Regions from separate parts of the Rahnella sp. CJA17(1/100) genome, predicted to be linked through region 1. Evidence: predicted binding sites of a transcription regulator. Region 1 holds the regulator's gene; each other region holds the start of a gene.
What was found. Region 1 encodes CRP, which controls carbon source genes, mostly activating them, when cyclic AMP is high. Its sites were predicted from a motif close to ATGTGANNNNNNTCACAT; they were not measured.
Positions count from the first base shown of each region.

Region 1 (3,130 bases):
CCATTGCGGCCACAGCCAGATAGTGCCACCAAAGGCCAGCGCGCAGCCGATCAGGGTATCCACCAGTCGTGGTACCAGAAAATGCACGCCGTTCATCGCCAGCAATTGCAGGGTATACACTGCAGTCACCGTCATGCCGACCATCGCCAGTCCGTAGTTTTTGCGCAGAACGGTATAGGACAACAGGGTGATCAGCAACATGCACAGCAGCGTGGTGCCTTCCGGCAGTTCCAGTTTGAGCAAGCCTGAGGCAATCAGCAATCCGGCCAGCGTACCGAGTGCACGGTGCTGGATCCTCACCCGCGTGGCGTTATAACCGTTCTGGCTGACCAACATGATAGTCAGCAAGATCCAGTAGGGTTTGGGCAAATTGAAGAACAGACCCAGACTGCTGCCAATCGCCAGAATAATGCCCAAACGTGCGGCATTACGCAGTGCCACGGATTTGAAGGAAAGATAGCTTTTCAGCGCGGGCCAGAAGGGCAAACGCGGCTGGGTGTTCATCAGGTCACGTTTGTACAACGGCCGCTGTGTGCGTAACAGACGGGCAATGCGGCTGAAATGGTAATAACAAAACTGACCTACCGGATTGTCCGGGTTACGCGCGGCGATTTTCTCCAGCGCGGTCAGCTCATTGGCCATCGTAAAGCGCCCGGATAAACGATGATAAAGAATATCGTCGGCAATCACCCGAAGACGGGTGGAAATCACCTGCGCATTTCGGCGGATAACCGCTTCGGCATGGCTTTCCTCCACCAGTTTCTGCACTTCTTCCGGCTGATGCAGGCTCACTGTAATGTGCTCCTGCAAATCGAGCGCCACCTGAAAACGCTGAAACAGCCGTTTATGGTGATGATGATGTCCGTGCTGGGGCAACATGTGTAATTGCTGATAAAGCAGGGCAATCAGGTCGATAACCTGCTGCTGGCGGGTTAGCAGTGGGGGTAACGCAGTTTCGGGATCGGTGTGTTGCGTCAGCAGGCTGTACTTGGCTTCGAAATAATCCGCGAGTTGCAGATAGAGCTGGCTGAGCGTTTCGCGCATCGGCTGTTCTTCCGAAATACGAAACCACGCCCAGTTAAACAATCCGTACCAGGCTGTGCCAGCGGCGAACAACACCGGGGCCTGCCACATCGGGCGCACACCCACCATACTCAGCGTGAAGATAGTCGCCACCAGCGCACCGGGCAACAGGCGCGCATGCAGCGGGCTGATTTCACCGGTGACGCCCAGCAGTAACGCCAGCGACAGCATGATCAGCGGCAGCGGTATATGCCAGCTTTCGAGCATCAGTTGCAGCAGAAGGCTGCTCACGGCAAAGAGTGAACCGCCGACGAGCAGGCGTTTGAAAAAGCGTTTATGCGGGGTATCCAGACCGGCGATGTTACAACAGGCCGGGCAGAGGGAAAACAGCAGGCCCATTTGCAAATTGCCAAACAGCCAGCAAATGCCAACAGGTAAGCACAACACCAGCGTCTGGCGCAGCGCGTAGTTCACTTCAGGATGGTAAAACAGTCTTCGCCATAGCGTCATGGGTAAAGCTTAGCCCATAAAAAAGGCGCGACAGTGTTTTGCCGCGCCAATTTTTGAGGGATTAACGTGTGCCGTAAACGACAATCGTTTTACCGTGTGCGGAGATCAGGCTCTGATCTTCCAGCATTTTGAGAATGCGTCCGACTGTTTCACGTGAACAACCGACGATTTGGCCAATTTCCTGGCGGGTGATCTTGATTTGCATCCCGTCCGGATGGGTCATTGCATCAGGCTGTTTAGCCAGATTGAGCAAGGTTTGAGCGATGCGACCGGTAACGTCAAGGAAGGCAAGGTTGCCGACTTTCTCTGACGTCACTTGCAGACGGTTGGCCATCTGCGCGGAGAGACGCATCAGAATATCCGGGTTAACCTGAATCAGCTGGCGGAATTTTTTATATGAAATTTCAGCCACTTCACAGGCAGTTTTAGCACGTACCCAGGCACTGCGTTCCTGACCTTCTTCGAAGAGTCCCAGCTCACCGATGAAGTCACCTTGGTTAAGGTAGGACAGTATCATTTCCTTGCCTTCTTCATCTTTAATCAGGACAGCAACTGACCCTTTCACGATGTAGTAAAGCGTTTCGGCTTTTTCACCCTGGTGAATCAGCGTACTTTTAGAAGGATACTTATGTATATGACAGTGAGACAGGAACCATTCAAGAGTCGGGTCTGTTTGTGGCTTGCCGAGAACCATTTGCTATTATCCTCTGTTGTTATCGCTGCCCAAAATCACAGGGCTCAGAGTTCCCTGTACGGCACTTCAAATCCAAAGCGCCCTTTCAGCATATAACTCTCCAGAAATGCTGCAAGCGGATGTCGGAGTGCAACAGCCTGTTTATTGCTGTCATCACCGTGGGTTCTGTACTTAAACCGCAAAAACCGTCACCGCAATTTACTGGAAAGTATGTTTCGGCTTTGTTTGTAGCACAGGTTTGAGATGCTGTCTTCTGTTGTCTCGCTTCAGCATGATGGCGATCGGGTTACGTTGCCAGATTTTAGGTGAAAGGGTACTCTGAGAGCAGATTTCGACAAGTTTATTCACCGGGAGAATAGTTCATGCATGCACGTGTCAAATGGGTTGAAGGACTGACATTTTTAGGTGAGTCTGCATCGGGTCATCAGATTTCAATGGATGGAAACGCGGGTGATAAAGCCCCAAGCCCGATGGAAATGTTACTGATGTCCGCAGGGGGGTGTAGTGCAATCGACGTGGTGTCAATTTTGCAAAAAGGTCGTAATGACGTGCGTGATTGTGAAGTGAAGCTGACCTCACAACGCCGCGAAGAAGCGCCGCGTCTGTTCACTCACATCAATCTGCATTTTATCGTCACCGGTAAGGATCTGACCGATAAGATTGTTGAACGCGCAGTCAGCCTGTCTGCCGAAAAATACTGTTCTGTGTCTCTGATGCTGGGGAAAGCGGCCACAATCACCCACAGCTTTGAAGTGATTGCAGCCGAATAAAGTTTACTCGATCTTCTTGCCTTCCATCAGGCGCTGCACCAGCGGCGCCATGATCAGCTCCATCGCCAGCCCCATTTTGCCGCCCGGCACCACCAGTGTTTTGATGTGCGAGATAAACGACCCTTGCAGCATG
Region 1 is NZ_CAWOJA010000003.1:137,295-140,424, forward strand. Features, by position in the region: gene AACU55_RS02310 (YccS/YhfK family putative transporter) at 1-1,533, opposite strand, end outside; gene crp (cAMP-activated global transcriptional regulator CRP) at 1,595-2,227, opposite strand; gene AACU55_RS02320 (OsmC family protein) at 2,590-2,997, shown strand; gene AACU55_RS02325 (phosphoribulokinase) at 3,001-3,130, opposite strand, start outside.

Region 2 (3,130 bases), on a different contig from region 1:
CTTCGCGCCATGAACCCGATGTGGGCGGTTAACTTCTTTATCGAGCATAAGTCGTTTTCCTTCCTGGCACTTGGCGCGGTCGTTCTGTCGATTACCGGCGTGGAAGCGCTGTATGCGGATATGGGCCACTTCGGGAAATTCCCGATCCGTCTGGCCTGGTTCACCGTGGTGCTGCCTTCTCTGGTGCTGAACTACTTCGGTCAGGGCGCATTGCTGCTCAAAGATCCGGAGTCGATTAAGAACCCGTTCTTTCTGCTGGCGCCTGACTGGGCTTTGATCCCGTTACTGGTGCTGGCAACACTCGCGACCATTATTGCCTCTCAGGCGGTGATTTCCGGCGTGTTTTCCCTGACGCGTCAGGCTGTGCGTTTAGGCTATCTACCGCCAATGCGCATCATCCACACTTCAGAAATGGAAGCGGGCCAGATTTACATCCCGGCCATTAACTGGTTGCTTTACTTTGCGGTGGTTATCGTTATCGCCAGCTTCGAGCATTCGAGCAATCTGGCAGCGGCATACGGTATCGCAGTGACCGGTACGATGGTGCTGACCAGTATTCTTTCCTGTACGGTGGCACTCAAAAACTGGCACTGGAAACCTTTCCTGGTCGGGCTTTTGCTGATCGGTCTGCTGTTTATGGATATCCCGCTGTTCGCGGCGAACGCTACTAAACTGTTCTCCGGCGGTTGGTTGCCGCTGACGCTGGGTTTGGGCATGTTTATCGTTATGACGACCTGGAAAAGCGAGCGCTTCCGCCTTATGCGCCGCATGAACGAGCATGGGAATTCCCTGGAAGCGATGATCGCCTCTCTGGAGAAATCCCCGCCGGTGCGTGTTCCGGGTACGGCTGTGTATATGTCGCGCGCCATCAACGTCATTCCGTTTGCGTTGCTGCACAATCTCAAACACAACAAAGTGTTGCATGAGCGTGTGGTACTGCTGACGTTACGCACCGAAGATGCGCCTTATGTACATAACGTCCGGCGCGTCACCATCGAACAGCTTTCGCCGACGTTCTGGCGTGTGGTCGCCAGCTACGGATTTAAAGAAACGCCGAACGTGGAGGAAGTGTTCCACCGTTGCGGTCTGGAAGGATTGCCGTGCCGGATGATGGAAACGTCATTCTTTATGTCGCACGAATCACTGATCCTGACCAAGCGCCCCTGGTATCTCTACTTCCGTGGCAAACTCTTTATGGCGCTCAGCCGCAACGCCTTACGCGCGCCGGATCAGTTTGAAATTCCGCCGAACCGCGTAATCGAACTTGGTACGCAGGTAGAAATCTGATCCTCCTTTCTACTGCTCGCAGGGCACCTTCGGGTGCCCTGTTTTATTTTCGCTTTCTCCTTTCTGAAACGACTAACTCAAATTTTCCTGCGGTTTCTTAATTATTCAGCGAAACGTTTCGACGCTGATCACAATTCCATCATAACTCCGTTGCGATGGCCGGGGATCTTTATAAACTCATTGGTGAGCGAAACGTTTCGCTGTAGGAGTTCACAATGAAGAAGTCACCGCTGTTAAATGCCGAAATCTCACATGTTATTGCCCGGTTAGGTCACACCGATCAGCTGGTTATTGGCGATGCCGGACTTCCGGTGCCAGCAGCTTGCCAACGCATCGATCTGGCCCTGACCCAGGGAGTTCCCACCTTTTTACAAGTCTTAGAGGTAGTGACACATGAGATGCAGGTTGAGCGGGCTATCCTCGCCGAGGAAATCCTCACTAAAAATCCTCAACTCCATGAAGCGTTGCTCGCCCAATTGACACAACTCGAACAACACCAGGGAAACACCATTGCTTTGGATTACGTCAGTCATGAGTCATTCAAAGCACAAAGCGAAAAAAGTCGGGCTGTGATCCGCAGCGGGGAATGTTCGCCTTATGCGAACGTTATTCTGTGTGCCGGCGTAACCTTCTGAGGCCTTTATGCAACCTTTGCTGCAACTGACAGGCATTGATAAAGCCTTTCCCGGCGTAAAAGCACTTTCCGGCGCGGCGCTCAGCGTCTATCCGGGACGTGTAATGGCGCTGGTGGGAGAAAACGGCGCGGGCAAGTCCACCATGATGAAAGTGCTGACCGGCATCTATCAGAAAGATGCCGGCTCAGTGCATTTTCTTGGCAAGGAAGCGGTTTTCAGTGGCCCTAAAGCCTCTCAGGAAGCCGGGATTGGTATCATTCATCAGGAATTGAACCTGATCCCCCAACTGACGATTGCTGAAAATATCTTCCTGGGTCGTGAGTTTGTGAACGGTTTTGGCCGCATCAACTGGAAAAAGATGTATGCCGAGGCCGATAAACTGCTGGCGCGCCTGAATCTGCGTTACAAAAGCGACCGGCTGGTAGGCGATTTATCCATCGGCGACCAGCAGATGGTCGAAATTGCCAAAGTGCTGAGCTTTGAATCCAAAGTCATCATTATGGATGAACCGACGGATGCCCTGACCGATACCGAAACCGCTTCTTTATTTAACGTGATCCGGGAACTGAAAGCCGCCGGTTGCGGTGTGGTGTATATCTCCCACCGCATGAAAGAAATTTTCGAAATCTGCGACGACGTGACGGTGTTCCGTGACGGGCAGTTCATCGCCGAGCGGCCGGTCAGTTCGCTTGAAGAAGACACGCTGATTGAAATGATGGTGGGCCGTCGCCTCGAAGAGCAATACCCGCGCATTAATCATGAACGCGGTGCGCTGCGTTTGCAGGTACGCGATGTCAGCGGGCCGGGCGTGGATAACGTCAGCTTTGATCTGTACAGCGGCGAAATTCTGGGGATTTCCGGTCTGATGGGCGCAGGCCGTACCGAACTGATGAAAATTCTCTACGGAGCCTTACCGCGTAAAAGTGGTTATGTGGCGCTTGATGGTCGCGAAGTGGTGACACACTCACCGCAGGACGGGCTGGCAAACGGCATTGTTTATATCTCTGAAGACCGCAAGCGCGATGGCTTAGTTCTGGGCATGTCAGTGAAAGAAAACATGTCGCTGACGGCGCTGCGTTATTTCAGCCACGCTGGCGGACGTCTTAAACATGCGGAAGAACAGCAGGCTGTCGGCGATTTCATCCGTCTCTTCAATATCAAAACGCCGTCGATGATGCAGACCATCGGCCTGCTTTCCGGCGGTAATC
Region 2 is NZ_CAWOJA010000001.1:5,475-8,604, reverse strand. Features, by position in the region: gene kup (low affinity potassium transporter Kup) at 1-1,287, shown strand, start outside; gene rbsD (D-ribose pyranase) at 1,503-1,922, shown strand; gene rbsA (ribose ABC transporter ATP-binding protein RbsA) at 1,930-3,130, shown strand, end outside.
Region 2: rbsD (D-ribose pyranase) is a predicted target of CRP. The motif match lies at 1,404-1,421, and genes of this name have one in related genera.

Region 3 (3,130 bases), on a different contig from region 1:
ACGGTACCCTGCCGGGTCTGCGCGGTTCACTGGCGATTGACGACGAAGGTGTGCCGGGGCAGTACAACGTGCTGATCGAAAACGGTGTGCTGAAAGGCTACATGCAAGACAAACTGAATGCGCGCCTGATGGGCGTTGCGCCGACCGGTAACGGCCGCCGCGAATCTTACGCACATCTGCCGATGCCGCGTATGACCAACACCTATATGCTGGCCGGGAAATCAACGCCGGAAGACATTATCAGTAGCGTAGAATTTGGCCTGTATGCGCCAAACTTCGGCGGCGGTCAGGTGGATATCACCTCGGGTAAATTCGTGTTCTCTACCTCCGAAGCTTATCTGATCGAAAAAGGCCGCATCACCAAACCGGTGAAAGGCGCGACGCTGATCGGCTCGGGCATTGAAGCGATGCAACAGATTTCCATGGTCGGCAACGATCTGGCGCTCGATAAAGGCGTCGGCGTGTGTGGTAAAGAAGGCCAGAGCCTGCCGGTCGGGGTCGGTCAGCCTACCCTGAAACTGGATAATCTCACCGTCGGCGGCACTGCGTAGCAGAAGATTATTTCGGTGTTATCCCTCCCCTTTCACAAGGGGAGGTCAGGTGGGTTTTGGGTTTGATACGAACTCAATTCCACTGAGTCACTTTCTTGCCCTGCCGGTATCCCTGATACACCTTGCTTACCCGTTTGAAATAATCCGTCAGATAATCAATACAGACCTGCACTTTCAGCGGCAGTTTGTCCTTTTCAGTATACAGCGCGTAAACCGGGCGCGGATCGGACTGATAGCGCCTGAACAGAATCTCCACCTCACCGGCATTAATCTCCTCAATCACCCACATCAGCGGAACATACGCGATACCGACACCGGCTTTCAGCCAGCGGATCATGGTCTGTGAATCGTTAGTCACGAAGCGGCCTTGCGGTGTAATACGGGTTGAAACACCTTCGGGGGCGATCAGTTCAAATTCACTGTCCGGGCGGACGCTGTATTCCAGCCAGGAGAAATTCACCATATCGGCGGGTTTCTCCGGCGTGCCGTGTTGTGCCAGATAACTGCGCGCCGCACACACCACCATCGGCATTGAGCCTAAGCGGGTGCAGAACAGGCTGGAATCCTGCAACGCGCCGACGCGGATCACCACGTCCAGTCCGTCAGCGATCAGGTCCGGTGCCGGAATGCCAGTCACCAGATTCACCGTCAGACCGGGGTATTCGGTGAGCATTTCCGCAGTCATCGCGGCAAGAACATTTTGTGCCATCGTCGATGAACTGCCGATGCGTAATGTTCCGGTCGGGGTGTTGTTGAAGGCATACAATTGTTCATGTACTTCACGCACGTCGTGCAACATTTTCCGGCAACCCTGATAATAAAGTTTACCGGCTTCTGTCAGACCGATGCTGCGGGTGCTACGGTTTAGTAATTTGATTTGTAAGTCATTTTCCAGCTTTGAAATCGTCTGGCTGATGGCAGAAACGCTCATGTCGAGGCGTCGTGCGGCCGCCGTGAAGGAGCCGCTTTCCACGACCTGAGCAAAGATCGACATGCGTTTTAATCGGTCCATTGTTAACTCTGGCTTAAAAGTGATTTAGATCACAGAACGTTGATCTGTTGATAATAAGCACGCTAATATACCCTTCCGGGCGATAAAGCTCAGGTTTCAGTTTTCCTGACATCATGCTTACCTTCGCACACTTCCCTGGCAACTCTGCAGCTTCATTGCTCAGCTCCCGTTGAATTATTTTCTCCGGGGTCGCGTGCCGTTGCCTAAAATAACGAATAATGCGTGCGCGGGACGATATGTGTTTGTCCGTCGTAATAATGTAAGGAATTTTTGATGAGTTTGCTTCCGGTAATGGTGATTTTCGGATTGTCGTTTCCTCCGGTGTTTTTTGAAATATTGTTGGCGCTGGTGGTGTTTTTCCTGCTGCGGCGCATATTGCAACCCACCGGAATTTATGATTTTGTCTGGCACCCGGCATTGTTCAACACAGCGTTGTACTGCTGTCTTTTCTACCTGATCTCCTGCATGTTCGTCTGAGGGCGTTGTGAAAAATTTCTCCATAAAAATAATACGTTACACAATAACGTTGATTCTTGTCGTGCTGGCTGTCATCGCAATCTTCAAAGCCTGGGCGTTCTATACAGAATCTCCATGGACCCGTGATGCCAAGTTTACCGCTGACGTTGTGTCCATCGCGCCCGATGTCACCGGTCTGATTACCGATGTGCCGGTGACGGATAACCAACTGGTGAAAAAAGGCCAGGTACTGTTCAAAATTGACCAGCCGCGTTACCAGCAGGCGCTGGACGAAGCGAGTGCTGACGTCGCGTATTACCAGGCGCTGGCTTCTGAGAAAAAGCGCGAGGCCGGACGTCGTGTGAAACTGGGCGTACAGGCCATGTCGCAGGAAGAAATCGATCAGGCCAATAACGTGCTGCAAACCGCTGAACATCAGCTGGCGAAAGCGCAGGCTGCACGGGATCTGGCGGTGCTGGATCTGGAACGTACCGTAGTTGTCGCACCTGCTGATGGCTGGGTGACTAACCTGACCGTTCATCCGGGCAACTACATTAACCGGGGTTCGACCGCCGTGGCGCTGGTGAAGAAAAATTCCTTCTACATTCTGGCGTATCTGGAAGAAACCAAACTGCCGGGGCTGAAAAAAGGGGATCGTGCGGAAATCACGCCGCTCGGCAGCAACCGCATTATGCACGGTACGGTCGACAGCGTAGCGGCGGCGGTGACGAACAGTTCCTCTTCTGCGGCGACCAACGGTCTGGCGACCATCGACAGCAACCTTGAATGGGTGCGTCTGGCGCAGCGTGTGCCAGTGAAAATTCTGCTTGATGACAAAGACCAGCAACATCCTTATCCGGCAGGTACCACGGCGACGGTCGTGATTACCGGCAGCCATGACCGTAAACAAGATGAAGGATCCCCGTTCCTTCGCCTCCTGCACCGTCTGAGAGAGTTTGGTTAAGGCCGGAAAGATGAATAGCGTACTTATCCCGCGCGTGCGTTTTGCCTGTAAGCTGACGTTCGCGATCCTCGGCGCACTGGTTCTCGGGTTCTATCTGCAACTCGAAACCCCGCGCTGGTCGGCCATGACTGCCGCGATCGTAACGTC
Region 3 is NZ_CAWOJA010000083.1:101,533-104,662, reverse strand. Features, by position in the region: gene tldD (metalloprotease TldD) at 1-551, shown strand, start outside; gene aaeR (HTH-type transcriptional activator AaeR) at 625-1,563, opposite strand; gene aaeX (p-hydroxybenzoic acid efflux pump operon protein AaeX) at 1,837-2,040, shown strand; gene aaeA (p-hydroxybenzoic acid efflux pump subunit AaeA) at 2,048-2,983, shown strand; gene aaeB (p-hydroxybenzoic acid efflux pump subunit AaeB) at 2,994-3,130, shown strand, end outside.
Region 3: aaeR (HTH-type transcriptional activator AaeR) is a predicted target of CRP. The motif match lies at 1,581-1,598, and genes of this name have one in related genera.

Region 4 (3,130 bases), on a different contig from region 1:
ACACGGAACAATTGTTCAATTTCGCGTGCAGAAAGCGAACTGGTAGGTTCATCGAATGCAATAATTTTGGCATTGCGCGCCAGCGCCTTGGCAATTTCCACCATCTGCCACTGGCCGATGGAGAGATATTTCAGCGGTGTATCGGGGTCGATATCCAGCCCGAGATGTTCAAGCTGAAGTTTGGCTTCGTAACGCAGCAATTTACGGTTTACAAAACCGTGTTTGCTCGGCAACTGCCCGAGATAAATGTTCTCTGCTACCGTCATTTCCGGCACCAGATGGAGTTCCTGATAAATGATCGCCACACCGGCATCGAGCGCATCCGTGGTATGGCTGAACGCGACCGGCTGGCCTTTGATATGAATATTGCCCTGGGAAGGCTGATAGTTCCCGCTGAGGATCTTCAGCAGGGTGGATTTCCCCGCTCCGTTTTCGCCCATCAGCGCATGAATTTGTCCGGCGTAACAATTGAATGAAATACCGTCCAGCGCTTTCACGCCCGGAAAAGTTTTGCCAATGTCATGGAATTCCAGATACGGCCTGGCCGCATCAAACTCCGTCAGTGACGGTGTCAGCAAAGGCGTCTTATTATCGAAAGATTGCTGAGTCATAGTGGCTACCTGGAAGTTGAGTAAGTATGGATGCACGCCACTGCAAAGCAGAAAACAGTTCAAACTATTTAAAACTGTCGTCCGTTCTGCAGCAGCGTCTTCTAATGCTCGTTCTCAATCGCATTCCTCTAAATCATTCGGGTTGCAGCCAACGCATCTGCAGCCCGAAGGATGACGAGGAAATTACATTAAGCCTTTCTTCTTCAGCTCTTCTTTGAAGTTGTCGCGGGTAATCAGGACAACATCCGTCACTTCGGTAAATTTCGGTGGTTCAACGCCTTTGGTAACCCATTCATTCAGCATCTGAATACTTTTGTAACCGTGGATATCCGGGCTAGGTAACAGGGAACCGTAGAAGCCAGTCTGGGCGCTTTTTGACAACTCATTCACTGCATCCACACCGTTGATGCCGATGCCGATCACGTTAGCCGCTTTAAAGCCCTGACCTTCGGTTGCACGCACGCCACCCAATACTGTGTTGTCGTTCATGCCGATGATCAGCCAGTTTTTCACTTCAGGATGTTGCACCAGCAGGGAGTTACCGGCATCCAGTGCGCCCGGGATGTCGTTAGATTTAGTCGGGACTTTGTAGATTTGTTTTTCCGGGAAACCGGCAGCTTTCAGTGCCTCCATTGAACCGGAGGTGCGGCGGCGCGCCGTATCGAGTTCATCGGCAGTAATGGCCATCACGCCGGTATCAGCAACTTTCCAGCCACGTTTTTGCATTTCTTTGTACAGTTCCTGCCCCTGACGTTCGCCGATTTTGGTCGCGGCCATCATGACTAATGGCACTTCTTCCATTGGCTTGCCTTTGGCATTCACAAACTGGTCATCCACCTGGATCACTTTCATGTCATAGCTGCGCGCTTTCGCCATGATGGCAGGGCCGAGACGCGGATCCGGCGTACAGATGACAAAGCCTTTCGCGCCGTTGGCCGCCAGGCTGTCGATTGCATTCAACGTTTTTTCACCATCCGGCACGGCGATTTTAATGACGTCGAAGTGAAGATCCTTACCGGCTTTATCTGCGAACCGCCATTCAGTCTGGAACCACGGCTCTTCCGGCTGTTTAACCAGGAAGCCCAGCTTCGGATTCTCGGCTGCCATAGCTGAATGTGACATAAGGGCAGCTAACCCGACCGCCGCTAATGCCTTAGTGAATTTATGCATGATGTTCTCCGACTTTTATTGTTGTTTTTCACAATCACAGTCTTAAATCTGGTGGTTTGCCGCAATCGTGAAAACGTTATCAGTAGCGTAAAGAAACAAAGTGAAAGTGCGGCGAAGTCCAGTTTATAGAGGATTTGCGTCACACTCTCTTGTAAGACGGGTTAAGTTTTAGCGGTAATTTTGCAGCGGAATGTAGAGCGCTATCACACGGCGGGAAAACAGCAGGTTTGTGCATAGATATAGCGATTTTAGCCAAACGCTAACATTTGACCAACCTCACAGAAACATCATTGGGAGCAGATTTGTGCATACTTCCAGCTAACGCCTCCTCACTCACTTTTTTGCATCCTCCTACTGTTAGAGCAATTCGATTCGCCGCCGTAATGACTACGGCAAACCTGAAGGAGTGAGAAAGAATGACGCAAGGTGCGATTGCTCTTGGTCTTGATTTTGGCAGCGATTCCGTCCGTGCCCTGGCTGTGGATTGTCAGACCGGTGCCGAGATGGAAACCGATGTGGTTTATTATCCGCGCTGGAATGAAGGTCGCTATTGTGATGCGGCAATAAATCAGTTCCGCCATCACCCGCTCGACTATATAGAGGCAATGGAGCAGGCGATTAAAAACGTTGTGCAACGGCTGGGCAGCGAGCGGGCTGCGCGCGTGGTGGGTATCGGCGTCGATTCCACCGGCTCAACCCCCGCTCCTGTCGATGAGGAAGGCAACATTCTGGCGCTGAAAGCGGAATTTGCCGAAAACCCGAATGCCATGTTTGTGCTCTGGAAAGATCACACGGCAATAGAAGAAGCGGAAGAGATCAACCGTCTGTGTCGCAGCGGCGATTTCCCCGACTATTCCCGCTATATCGGCGGCGTTTATTCCTCAGAATGGTTCTGGGCGAAAATCCTGCACGTTTCCCGTGCTGATGCTGCGGTTAAACAAGCAGCCGCGTCATGGGTTGAATTGTGCGACTGGGTGCCCGCCCTGCTTTCCGGCACCACCGCGCCGGACAAAGTGGTGCGCGGACGTTGCAGCGCCGGACACAAAATGCTCTGGCATCCGTCATGGGGCGGCCTGCCACCAAAAGCGTTCTTTGCCGCCCTCGATCCGCTGCTGGTTGAACATCTGCCCTATCCGCTGTTTACCGACACCGTCACCGCCGAACAGGCTGTTGGCACACTGACACCTGAATGGGCAGAACGTCTTGGCTTACCCGCCAGTGTGGTGCTTTCGGGCGGCGCATTCGACTGCCATATGGGGGCAGTCGGCGCGGGCGCACAGCCTTATACGCTGGTCAAAGTGATCGGCACCTCCACCTGCGACATCCTGATCGCCGATAAAGAACGTGTA
Region 4 is NZ_CAWOJA010000033.1:349,338-352,467, forward strand. Features, by position in the region: gene araG (L-arabinose ABC transporter ATP-binding protein AraG) at 1-611, opposite strand, end outside; gene AACU55_RS16235 (arabinose ABC transporter substrate-binding protein) at 795-1,781, opposite strand; gene AACU55_RS16240 (ribulokinase) at 2,198-3,130, shown strand, end outside.
Region 4: AACU55_RS16235 (arabinose ABC transporter substrate-binding protein) is a predicted target of CRP. The motif match lies at 2,046-2,063, and genes of this name have one in related genera.